One region of the Lactobacillus taiwanensis genome, then DNA from elsewhere that is predicted to be linked to it. Evidence: predicted binding sites of a transcription regulator. Region 1 holds the regulator's gene; each other region holds the start of a gene.

Region 1 (3,218 bases):
AGAGGACCAGCTTCCCCTGCAGAAATAAATGGAAGTGAAATATGAGTTGATGAAACGCCAGATAAGTCTTTCTTAGCTTTCTCAGCAGCATCCTTCAAACGTTGTAAAGCCATCTTATCGTTAGATAAGTCAACACCATTTTCTTCCTTAAAGTTTTGGATTAACCAATCCATAATTCTTTTATCAAAGTCATCACCACCAAGGTGAGTATCACCATTAGTTGATAATACTTGGAAAACTCCATCACCTAATTGCAAGATAGAAACATCGAAAGTACCACCACCAAGGTCGTATACTAAAACTTTTTCATCATTTTCATCTTTATCAAGACCATATGCTAAAGCTGAAGCAGTTGGTTCATTGATAATTCTTTGAACATTTAAGCCAGCAATTTTACCAGCATCTTTAGTGGCTTGGCGTTGCGCATCATTAAAGTAAGCAGGAACAGTAATAACTGCATCAGTTACCTTTTCACCTAAGTAGTCTTCAGAAAACTTCTTGATGTATTGCAAAATGAAAGCTGAAATTTCTTGTGGTGTATATTGCTTATCGCCAACTTTAACCTTGTAGCCTTCTTCACCCATATGACTCTTAATTGAAACAATAGTGTTAGGATTAGTTATAGCTTGACGCTTTGCAACTTCACCAACTTGAATTTCACCATTCTTAAATGCAACTACAGAAGGAGTAGTACGGTTACCTTCTGGGTTAGTAATAATCTTAGGTTCTTTTCCTTCAAGCACGGCAACTGCTGAGTTAGTCGTACCTAAGTCAATACCAATAACTTTTGACATAAATATAACTTCCTTTCTTATTGAGCCACTACAACAATTGCTGGTCTTAATGTTCTATCTTTATATTGATATCCTTTTTGTAAAACTTTAATTACGTGATCCTTTTGATCATCATTTTCCGCTGCGACAGTTTGTACAGCTTGATGAAGGGATGGATCGAAAGGTTCGCCTTCAGCTTTAATTTCAGTAATTCCTTGATCTTTCATTGATTTAACTAATGAATCAAGAGTCATCTGAACACCTTTTTGAAGTTGTTTAGCAGCTTCATCATCAGCTTCAACAGCTAATGCACGCTCTAAATTATCCATTGCAGGCAAAACTTCTTTAGCTAAGCTTTGAGATTCATACTTAATTAATTGAGCACGTTCTTTTGCATAACGGGCTTGCATATTTTGAATCTCCGCTTCGCTACGTAAGTATTTATCTTCAAGATCCTTATTTTTAGCAGTTAGTTCAGCAATTTCCTTTTCATAATTTTTTGCTGGATTTTCCTTAACTTCCTCTTTCGGAGCTGATTTGGGATCTTTTTTTGGTGCCTTATCTGGGGTCACCTCGTCTTTTAAATCCTTTTCATGTGGAAACTCTTCTTTACTCACAGCTAACCTCCTTACTTAAATCTACCATAATAATCCAACAATTTCTTTGCTAGTTCATTTCTAAAATACTCGAGTAGTCCGATCATCTGCGAGTATGGCATGTTAGTTGGCCCTAGCAGTGCAATTGTTCCTTTACCATATTTACCAACACTATATTGTGCAGTAAGCAAGCTATAATCTTCTAACAAATCTGATGGTAATTCTGAGCCCAACTTAACTTGAACTTTCGAATTAGTACCATCTTTAATTTCATCTTCTGGATTAAAGCCAATCAAACTTGAAATAGCATCGTTTTGATCAATTAACTTATATAATGACTTAACTTTCGTTAAATCATCGTTTTCGTAATTACTTAAAAGATTAATTTGACCATCAACATACATTTGTTCACTCGCAGCGTCCTTAATAACATCTTGGAGCAAATCTAAAATTTCAGGTGCCGATCCGCCAGCTACCAAATGATCTGCAATTCTTTTAAGCAGCACTTCATTAATTGAACTAAGAGGCTTACCAACTAGGTGGTCATTGATCAATCTTACCGCTTTTTCAATCTCTTCTCCACTAGTATGATGAGGTAAAGTATAGATTTGATTCTTAACATTACCATCATCAGTAACTAAGATAGCCATCACTTGATGACTAGAAAGAGGAACAATCCTAAAACTAGTAACTTTAACAGAATGAGTTTCAGGACCTGCCGCAAAAGCAGTATAGTTAGTTAAATCGGACAATATCTTTGCAGCTTCTTGCACGATTTCATTAACTTGCTGAAAAGGTTGGTCTAATTGATAAACAATCTGATTATAAACAGATGCTGGTATCTTTACTGGATTAATTAAATGATCCAAATAATATCTATAACCAGCACTAGATGGAATCCTTCCACTAGAAGAGTGAGTTTTTTCAATTAAACCTTGCTCTTCTAAGGCAGCCATCTCGTTTCGAATAGTTGCACTTGAGACCTTGACAGGCAGTTGATTCGTCACGGTCTTAGAACCTACCGGCTCATGCGTCTGAGTAAAGTCCATAATAATAGTCTTCAAAATAAGTTCTTGCCGTTCAGTCAACATTTTCTCGCCCCCATCATTAGCACTCTTCTTTCCTTTGTGCTAACAATTTATATAATACCATATATTAGCAATTGTGCAAGCAGAGTGCTAAATCAATTTAATTTTTCACAAAAAAAAGCAAGTACTGAGTACTTGCGTAAGTTTATTTAATTGGTAGTTTAATTACAGTCTTTAATCTCTCCACTCTAGTTCCTCGCGGATCACTTAAATATATTTCATGATGATAGCGTGGATTTTTTATATCAATTGGATCACCACTTCCTGAAACTGCGAGATAGTTCATTTCAGGAACAGTTATTAATTCAGGTTTCTTTTTTTAGAAAATATAAATCTTTATATTCTTTTTTATAATCAAATACCAACTTTTTCTCTACCCCCCTTTAATTATTTAGCTTCTCCACCCCCTAATTTTATTCGTTTATCTGTAATCTGACTAATAAAATATTTATCATGTTCAATTAAGAGCATTGCCGGTTGTTCTTTTCTTAACATGTTAATTAACTGATCCTGATTAAATACGTCTAAATAATTAGCTGGCTCATCCCATAAATATATATCTGCTTCTTCTACCAATGATTTGGCAATCGCCACCCTTTTTTGCTGTCCCATACTCATTTCTTCAATTTTTGTGGCAAAGCTTTCTCTCGGAAAACCCATTTTTCTAAGAATATTTAATAGATTTTCATAAGATATTTTTTCTTTTTCTGCAAACTGAAATAAACTACCAGAATATTCAATAAAATTTTGTGGTAAATATG
Region 2 (3,218 bases), 630 kb from region 1:
CACCTAAGAATGGGTTCATTTCTTCTGGAAGATCCCAGTAATCTAAGTGCTTGTCACCACCGATATCACAAGTTCTAATGATAGTTTGCTTACCATCCATATCTTCGATAACTTTCTTGTAAGCATCAAATTGAGCTTCTTCGGATGGGAAGTCTTTTGAATCCATGTATAAGAATTCAGTTCTGTACAAACCAATGGCTTCAGCACCGTTTTCTTTTACACCCTTCATATCATTAGGAGTACCAATGTTAGCAGCAATAATGAACTTCTTACCATTAGCAGTTACAGATGGTTCATTCTTTAGCTTCTTCCATTCTTCCTTTTGCTTAGCAAAGGCTTCACCTTTCTTAGTGTATTCTTCGATTTGAGCATCAGTTGGATTAATGATAGCATCGCCGTCTAAACCATCGGCAATAAGCATATCGCCATCTTTAACATCTTTAGTAATCGTTTCAGTACCAACAACAGCTGGAATTTCTAATGAACGAGCCATGATTGCTGAGTGAGCAGTTCTACCACCAACATCAGTTACAAATCCCTTAACGTACTTCTTGTTAAGTTGAGCTGTATCACTTGGTGTTAAATCGTAGGCTACTACTACAACTTCATGGTCAATAGCTGCAGGATCTGGCAATTTTTTACCAAGAAGATGTGCCATAAGACGCTTTGAAACATCACGTACGTCGGCTGCACGTTCTTGCATATATGCATTGTCAGTCATACCTTCAAAAATAGTAATGAATTTTTGAGCAGTTTCATCTAATGCTGCTTCAGCATTAACTTTTTGATCTTTGATTTCTTGTTCAATGGCACCAGTAAATTCTGGGTCACTTAAGAAGAGAAGGTGTGCGTCAAAAACTTGAGCTTCTTCTGCTCCTAAACTTTCCTTAGCTTTATCACGAACTTTTTCAAGTTCTTTAGTTGATTCTTCAACAACTTTCTTAAAGCGAGCTACTTCAGCATCAACATCGCTAACTGAGGTTTTAGAAAACGAAAGGTCAGGTTCTACCAAAAGGTAGGCTGGTGCAACTGCAATACCATCACTGGCTGCAATTCCCTTTAAAGTTTTCGACATTATTCAGCTAAACCTTCCTTTTTCATAGTGTCAGCAATAGCTTCAATTGCTTCTTTAGCGTCGTCACCATCAGCAGTAATAGTTACATCTGCACCTTGGCCAACACCTAAAGACATAACACCCATGATTGACTTCAAGTTTACTGATTTACCGTTGTATTCCAAGTTAATATCTGAGTTAAACTTAGAAGCAGCTTGTACCAACAAAGTAGCTGGACGAGCATGAATACCAGTTTCAGCAATAATATGAAATTCGCGTTTTTCCATTTTAAATTATCTCCTTTAAAATCAAAAATAATCGGGAGTTTTATACCCACTCGTTTATTAGGTTATCATGTTTTCTAAATGAAAACAACACAAATGTAAATGTTTACATTATAAAGTACTTAATTTTCATTGTCAGATAAGGTATAAATTATATCCCCACCTCTTTGGGCAATCCCAGTTATCCTCTGTCTTTTACCATAGCTTCTAAGAGCCAATTGGAATTGAAAAGCATCTTTGGGACTAACTCTATATTCTTTCAATTCACCACTTATGATTTTATCTAATATTTCTTCATAATTCATTCCTTATACTTCTCTCCTTAAAGTTTCTATATCTTTCTAAAAAATTTCTTCTTTATCCTAATTATATCAATTTCCTATAAAAATCTGAGCTTAGCACTTGCAATTAGTAAGTATCCGTACTATGATATTAGCAAGTTAGCACTCATATATCAAGAGTGCTAAAATAGGAATATGGCCTGAATATTATAAGAAAGGCGGAAATATTAATGCTATGTGATAACTGTCATAAACGTCCTGCCTCCATTCATCTTTATACAAATGTAAATGGGCAAGATCGTGAAATTTCATTATGTCAACAATGTTATCAAGAATTGAAAAATCAACAAGGACAAAATAATAGTATGAATAATAACAATGCATTTTTTGGCGATTTTGATGATTTATTCAACGCCTTAAATAATAACAACAATGAACAAAATAATCCTCAAGGCCGTGATCCACGTATGCAAATGGGTGGTGGCCGTCGAGGTGGAAATAACGGTGGTCAAAAATCTCTACTCGACCAGTATGGTACGGATTTAACCGATTTAGCAAAAAAGGGGAAAATTGATCCAGTTATTGGTCGTGATAAAGAAATTGCTCGCGTTATTGAAATTTTAAACAGACGGACTAAAAATAATCCAGTTCTTATTGGAGAAGCTGGTGTTGGTAAAACTGCTGTTGTCGAGGGATTAGCACAACAAATTGTCGATGGTTCAGTCCCTGCTAAACTTCAAGACAAGAGAATCATTTCTTTAAATATGGTCTCAATGGTTCAAGGTACTGGAATTCGCGGTCAATTTGAACAAAGAATGCAACAACTGATTAAAGAATTAGAGCAAAATGATAATATTATCCTATTTATCGACGAAATTCATGAATTAGTTGGTGCTGGTAACGCTGAAGGCGGTATGGATGCTGGTAACATTATTAAACCAGCCTTAGCTCGTGGAGATTTCCAATTAATTGGTGCTACTACTATTAAGGAATATCGAAACATCGAAAAGGATTCTGCCCTTGCTCGTAGATTCCAACCAGTGGAGGTTAAAGAACCTACAACTGAAGAAACAATTAAAATTTTACAAGGCATTCGTAAGCGTTACGAAGACTACCACCATGTTCAGTATACAGATGAATCTATACAAGCTGCAGTAGATCTTTCCTCCCGCTACATTCAAGATCGTTTCTTACCTGATAAAGCCATCGATCTTTTAGACGAGGCCGGTTCAAGAATGAATCTCACCATTCCTTATGTTGATAGTGAAAAGATCAAGGAAAGACTGGATGCTGCTGAAAGTTTAAAGCAAGATGCTTTAAAAAACGAAGATTATGAAAAGGCTGCCTACTATCGTGATCAAATTGAAAAGTATGAGAAATTAAAAGATCAGAAAGTAGATCCTGATCAAACACCTAAAATTACTGAAAAGATCATGAATAAGATCGTGGAGGAAAAAACTAATATTCCTGTCGGCGACTTACAGAAACAAGAAGAAACACAATTAAAGAACTTAGCTACTGACCTTAAAGATAATGTAATTGGTCAAAACAAAGCTGTTGAAACTGTTGCTCGTGCAATAAGACGAAATCGGGTTGGTT
Region 3 (3,218 bases), 580 kb from region 1:
GAAATTATCGAAGCAACAATATCGTGGTAACAAATTGCAAAAACTAACCAAAATAGATTAGTGAATAAGAACGCCGCAGAAAAATAACGAATCATTAAATAGCGGCTAAAATTTATAGATCTTACACTCATGTCATGTTTCTTTTGTTCTAAACTCTGATCTTTTTTAGTCATTATTGTATCTGTCCTTTCAATATTGTTCCTGAACAATTCAGACAACACCTGTATAATACTCCACTATGAAACCGCTTGCAACAATAATAACTGTTTTCTTATAAAAAATAAAATTCTATACTTTTACGCTTTACAATTGAGTTTTTAATTTGTAGAATGAATTCCGAAAACGCTTACTTTAGAAAGGACGTATTGAATATGACTGGATACACTATGCCTGAGGGCTTTTTATGGGGCGGCGCTGTTGCCGCTCACCAACTTGAAGGTGCATGGGATGAAGATGGAAAGGGAATGTCAGTTGCTGACGTTATGACAGTAGGATCAGCAACTAAGCCACGTGAAATTACTGATGGTGTTATTCCTGGTAAGAACTACCCTAACCATGACGCAATTGATTTTTACCACCACTACAAAGGTGATATTAAGTTAATGGCGGAAATGGGCTTTAAGGCTTTCCGTACTTCAATAGCTTGGACTAGAATTTTTCCTAAGGGCGACGAAAAAGAACCAAATGAAGCAGGGCTTAAGTTCTATGATGACTTATTTGACGAATGTCATAAATATGGAATTGAACCTGTAATTACCCTTTCTCACTTTGAAATTCCATATCACTTAGTTAAAGAATATGGTGGCTTTACTAACCGTAAATTAATTGATTACTTCGTTCGCTTTGCCCGTGTTTGTTTCAAGCGCTACAAGAACAAAGTTAAATACTGGATGACTTTCAACGAAATTGATAATCAATCTAGTTTTAACAATGACTTCTTAATGGCTACTAACTCTGGTATCTTGTTTAATAATGGAATGGGCGATAAAGAAAAAGAAGCTGCTATGTATCAAGCTGCCCACTATGAATTAGTTGCTTCTGCTTTAGCAGTTAAAGAAGGTCACAAGATTAATCCCGACTTCCAAATTGGTTGTATGATTAACTACTCACCTGTTCGTCCTTTAACTTCATCATCAGATGATGTTTTACTTGCTGATAAATTTGAACAAAGACGTGACTTCTTCTCCGATGTACACGTTAACGGTGAATATCCAAATGCTGTTGAAGATTACATTGAAAGAAATGGTTATCGTCCAGATATTACTGAAGAAGATAAGATTGCCTTAAAAGAAGGTACAGTAGACTACGTTGGCTTCTCATACTATCAATCCACTACTGTTTCAAGTAAGAAAGTTAAACCAGATGAATTAACTGACTTACAAAAAGCGATCGTAGAAAACCCTACTTTAGAGCGTAGTGACTGGGGTTGGGAAATTGATCCAGAAGGTTTGAGAATCTCTCTTAACCACCTAACTGACCGCTACCACAAGCCACTATTTATCGTTGAAAATGGTCTCGGTGCTTACGATAAGCGCGAAGCTGACGGTTCAGTTCACGATCCATACAGAATTGACTACCTAAGAAAACACATTGAACAAATGGAAAAGGCTGTTGTTTTAGACGGTGTTGACTTGATGGGTTATCTTCCTTGGGGATGCATTGACTTAGTTTCAGCTGGAACTGGTCAAATGGACAAACGCTACGGCTTCATCTATGTTGACAAGAATGATAAGGGTGAAGGAACACTAGAACGTTCAAAGAAGGATTCATTTAACTGGTATAAGAAAGTCATTGAATCTAACGGTAAAGACTTAGATTAGTAATTTAAAATAGAATTTAGCAAGTATACTAAATCTTATTTTTTTCTTCCAAATTAGCAGTTAATGTGCCAGAGTGCTAAATAATTTACATTCTATCCTAACCTACTACAATAAACAGTGTAGAGAGCGTAATGGAAGGAAGTTTTATTATGGCAAACGAAATAATGAAGAATCGTAACAATGATAATATGATGGATCAATTAAGCGATTGGTTTAGTTTTCCAAAAGACTTTTTTGATGACAGTTCAATTAAGAACATTATGCAATCTGATGTAGCAGAAACTGATAAGGATTATATTGTTAAAGTTGACATGCCTGGAATGGATAAGAAAGATATCAAGGTTTCATATAAAGATGGTGTCTTAAATGTTTCAGGTAGCCGTGATTCGTTTGATAACTTAGATGACAAGAATGGCAATCTTCTTCACCGGGAAAGAAGCGTTGGTCACATTCAAAGAAGTTACCGCATCCCTGATGTTGACTCTAAAGAAATTGCCGCAAAAGATATTAATGGCGTTTTAACCATTACCTTGCCAAAATTAACTGAAGAAGATAAGGAAAATACAATTACTATTGAATAGTACTATTGCTTATAAAAAACATCCCGCTTACGCGAGATGTTTTTTAGTTTACTGCAATAATCTTAACATCGTAGTTTCCAGCTGGTGCTTCAACGGTTACCGTTGCACCAGCTTTTTGCTTCATTAAGGCTTGCCCTAAAGGCGAATCAAAGGATATCTTTCCCTTAGCTAAATCTGCTTCCATTCTACCAACAATACGATATTTTTCAGCTTCATCATCACCATCAAAAAGCAAAGTAACATTTGATCCTAAATCAATAGTTCCACTTTCATCTTTTTGAATAATTTCTGAATATCTTAATTGCTTATCTAAATAGCGCAAACGACTTTGTAAATGCCCTAATTCCATCTTAGCGGTAGTATATTCAGAATTCTCCGATAAGTCTCCCATACTACGAGCTTCTTGTAAGATTTTAATTCTCCGTGGCCGATCTTTTTTTAAGCGGGCTATCTCGTCTTTAATTTCTTGATAGCCTTCAGGCGTCATTTTTTGATAATAAACCATTATTTAACCTTAACATCATTTCCAGTAATCACATCTTGCTTGTAAAGATCACCATTCTTTACAGAATAATGACCAACAATTGTTCCAGTTGACTTCTCAGCTAAAGAATATTGTCCATTACCACCATCAATTAACGTAAAATTATCTGGTCCATAACTACTTGAATAGCCGTTTTCTTTAATAGTATTAGAAACCATCTTGTTAAACATGGTATCTGAAGAGTTATTAGCTGATGCGGCACTTTGACCACTATTATTTTGAGTATTAGATGCTGAAGAATTGGATGAGCCATTTAAATTATTTGATTTTTCT
Region 4 (3,218 bases), 880 kb from region 1:
AATACATCTTCAAGAATTTCACCATTTAAGTATAAATGCTTATCATCAATGGTGAATTTAACTTCCTTAGTATCTGGCTTAGAAACAATCAACTTAGCTGCTGGGGTTTCAAGATCTTGTTCAACAACCCTTCTCAATGGACGAGCACCAAATTCCTTATCATAGCCCTTCTTAGCCAAGTACTTCTTAGCATCATCGGTAACATGAAGCTTAATGTTTCTCTTAGCAAGAGACTTCTCCATCTTTACTAAGTAAAGGTCTAAGATCTTGAGCATATCTTCACTAGTTAATGAATTAAATGGAACAATTGCATCAAGACGATTCAAGAATTCTGGTCTGAAGTAAACTTCAAGTGCTTTACGTAAAGCATCTTGATCGTCTCCCTTAAGCAACTTATCAGAGTATCCAGCATTTGAAGTCATGATAATGATTGTATCTTTGAAGGAGATTGTTCTACCTTGTGCATCAGTCAAACGACCATCATCCATAATTTGAAGTAATGCATTAAAGACTTGTGGATTTGCCTTTTCAATTTCGTCAAGCAAAATCAAAGAATATGGTTGATGACGAATCTTTTCAGTTAATTGACCACCTTCACCATAGCCAACATAACCAGGTGCTGAACCAATTAACTTGTTAACAGCCATTTGGTCTTGGTATTCTGACATATCCAAACGTACTAAAGCGTCAGCCTTACCAAATAACTTAATTGCTAATTGCTTAGCCAATTCAGTCTTACCAACACCAGTAGGACCAGTAAGCAAGAATGAACCAGTTGGACGGTTTGAATCCTTAAATACTTGTTTACGAGCAATTGCGTCAGTGATGATATCAATTGCCTTATCTTGGTCAATAACAACCTTCTTCAAGTCAGAAGCTAAGTTAGCATTCTTTTGAGCTTCATTCGCATTAATTTCACTCATTGGAATACCAGTTTTAGTTTGAATTAAAGCATACATATCTTCTGGTGTAACTTTAAGTTCACTAGCTTTACCTGCATTCTTGAGATCTTTCTTAAGATCTTCAATTTCTTTCTTAATTTTAGCAGCTTCGTCATATTTCTCACTCTTAGCTGCTTCTGCTTTTTTACCTTCTAGTGCATGAATCTTATTCTTAATTGAAGTTTCATCCTTTTGATCCATACCTAAAGACTTCTTAGCACCAGCCTCGTCCATTAAGTCAATTGCCTTATCTGGTAAGTGACGATCGTTGATGTACCGGTTAGAAAGTTCAGCAGCTAACTTCAAAGCTTCTGGATCATATTTTACATTGTGATACTTTTCATATTTTGGAGCTAAGCCCTTCAAAATTTCAATAGCATCCTTAATGCTTGGTTCAGGAACTTGTACTGGTTGGAATCTTCTAGCTAAAGCTGGATCCTTTTCGATTTGTTGGTATTCACTAGTAGTAGTTGCACCAATTACACGAATTTCACCACTTGCTAAAGCTGGCTTTAAGATGTTAGCAGCATCCCCAGAATTATTTTCTGAATCAGTTGAACCTGCACCAACAATATTATGTAATTCATCGATAAAGAGAATAACATTCTTGTCACCCTTAGCTTTATCAATAATCTTCTTTAATTTTTCTTCAAAACTACCGCGAAGAGAAGTACCTGCAACTAATTCATTAATGTTCAATTCAATAATATGAGCATTTTTTAGCTTTTCAGGAACATCTCCATCAACAATTCTTTGAGCTAATCCTTCAACTACTGAAGTCTTACCAACACCAGCAGGTCCAGTTAAAACAGGATTATTCTTTTTACGTCTACTCAAAATTTCAATAACTTGGTCAATAATAGCAGTACGTCCAATAACAGGATCGTATTTGCCCTTCTTAGCTTGTTCAGTCAAATCAACACCAATTGGCTTCTCCTTTTGTTGTTGACCATTTTGTGCACCTTGTTGTGGTGCTTGACCGGTACTATATCTCATTGGTTGTTGACCATTTGTCATTCTTCCATCATTGAAAAAATCTCTGTTTAATTCATTAAACAAATCATCAAAATTGTAATTTCCATTGTCAAAGTATGCCATGCTTTACACACTCCTCATATTCTCAAAAACTTTAGCACTCATTAGTTTTAAGTGCTAACTACTCACAGCTTTAATTATAACAGGTTATCCACAGAAAAGCCAAATATTATATCATATTTTTTCCACAGATTATTTTAATTTGTGAATAAAATAAGTGCAACGCGCTTTATGAAACACATTGCGCTTAAAATCTTTGTGAATTAATATGATAGTAAAGTTGAATAATTATTTATCTCTATTAATTTTCAAAGAATTTAATCATTTATCTTCTTTCTATTTTTTCGATTCTCTTTTGGCTTTTGTTCATTAGCAGGAGTATTATCTCCATTATTATTTTCTAGTAGATACTGTTCAATCAGTTGAACTACTTGTTTATTTTGTGGTAGCGATGAATGCTGTGCATCAGCGCCTGTAATAGTCATAGTTGTATAATGCTTTACTTGATTTTGAAAAATATATTTTCCTGCAGCTACGCTACTTTCAGGAACTAAGCCATCAGATTCATAATTTTCTCCGCCAGAAACAGAATATACATCCAAGTTTTTAGGTATTTTCTTTCTATTTTTAATAAAATCATTCAGCATCTCTGTCTTATGATCAACATTGCTTTCATTAAAGTTATACGGCGTACCTAAAGTCATTAATTTCTTTATTTTGATTTCATCACTATAGTCCGCATAGTAATTTTCCAACCAATAAGTCCAAATCAATCCACCATTTGAATGACCAAACGCCTTAAAATTATTAAATTTATACTGTTGACTGAGCTGCGCAAATGCTTCATCGAACCATCCTGCTTGTTTTTTAATATTGGCATAACCATCATGATTATTTTCAAAGCCAACCACAATAAATGGTTCATTGTCATTACGATTAATCTTTCCGCTATACTTTAATGTCCCATCTTTTTTTACTTGAATTTTTAACAAGCTATGTTTCTTAAAAGTATCTTTATTCAATAAATTAACTAATTCGTTAAAACGTTCAGTAGTCGCACTTGATCCGGGAATCATGATTACCGGTGACATTTGTGACTTTCGCCGTTCAGCTAAATCATTGTTAGCATTCTTAATCCAAAAAAAAGTTGGAATAGCTAAAACTATTAAGAAAATAAATGTACCTAATAAAAGCAGCCGATTTTTCGATATTATTTTTTTATTTAACATACTCATACCCTGC

The links. The regulator HrcA, encoded in region 1, represses chaperone genes, less so after heat shock. The targets are predictions, from matches to a motif close to TTAGCACTCNNNNNNNNNGAGTGCTAA.
Region 2: a site for HrcA is predicted at 1,779-1,805, ahead of H1A07_RS06855 (ATP-dependent Clp protease ATP-binding subunit). Genes of this name have one in related genera too.
Region 3: a site for HrcA is predicted at 1,874-1,900, ahead of H1A07_RS00995 (Hsp20/alpha crystallin family protein). Genes of this name have one in related genera too.
Region 4: a site for HrcA is predicted at 2,071-2,097, ahead of H1A07_RS08830 (ATP-dependent Clp protease ATP-binding subunit). Genes of this name have one in related genera too.

The regions. Positions count from the first base shown of each region.
Region 1 is NZ_CP059276.1:782,738-785,955, reverse strand. Features, by position in the region: gene dnaK (molecular chaperone DnaK) at 1-794, opposite strand, end outside; gene grpE (nucleotide exchange factor GrpE) at 812-1,390, opposite strand; gene hrcA (heat-inducible transcriptional repressor HrcA) at 1,402-2,460, opposite strand; gene H1A07_RS10130 (hypothetical protein) at 2,603-2,743, opposite strand; gene abc-f (ribosomal protection-like ABC-F family protein) at 2,845-3,218, opposite strand, start outside.
Region 2 is NZ_CP059276.1:1,407,856-1,411,073, forward strand. Features, by position in the region: gene ptsP (phosphoenolpyruvate--protein phosphotransferase) at 1-1,075, opposite strand, end outside; gene H1A07_RS06845 (phosphocarrier protein HPr) at 1,075-1,341, opposite strand; gene H1A07_RS06850 (hypothetical protein) at 1,461-1,643, opposite strand; gene H1A07_RS06855 (ATP-dependent Clp protease ATP-binding subunit) at 1,850-3,218, shown strand, end outside.
Region 3 is NZ_CP059276.1:207,278-210,495, reverse strand. Features, by position in the region: gene H1A07_RS01005 (PTS cellobiose transporter subunit IIA) at 1-173, opposite strand, end outside; gene H1A07_RS01000 (6-phospho-beta-glucosidase) at 372-1,820, shown strand; gene H1A07_RS00995 (Hsp20/alpha crystallin family protein) at 1,970-2,401, shown strand; gene greA (transcription elongation factor GreA) at 2,445-2,906, opposite strand; gene H1A07_RS00985 (hypothetical protein) at 2,906-3,218, opposite strand, start outside.
Region 4 is NZ_CP059276.1:1,793,772-1,796,989, forward strand. Features, by position in the region: gene H1A07_RS08830 (ATP-dependent Clp protease ATP-binding subunit) at 1-2,039, opposite strand, end outside; gene H1A07_RS08835 (alpha/beta hydrolase) at 2,294-3,205, opposite strand; gene H1A07_RS08840 (PTS sugar transporter subunit IIC) at 3,195-3,218, opposite strand, start outside.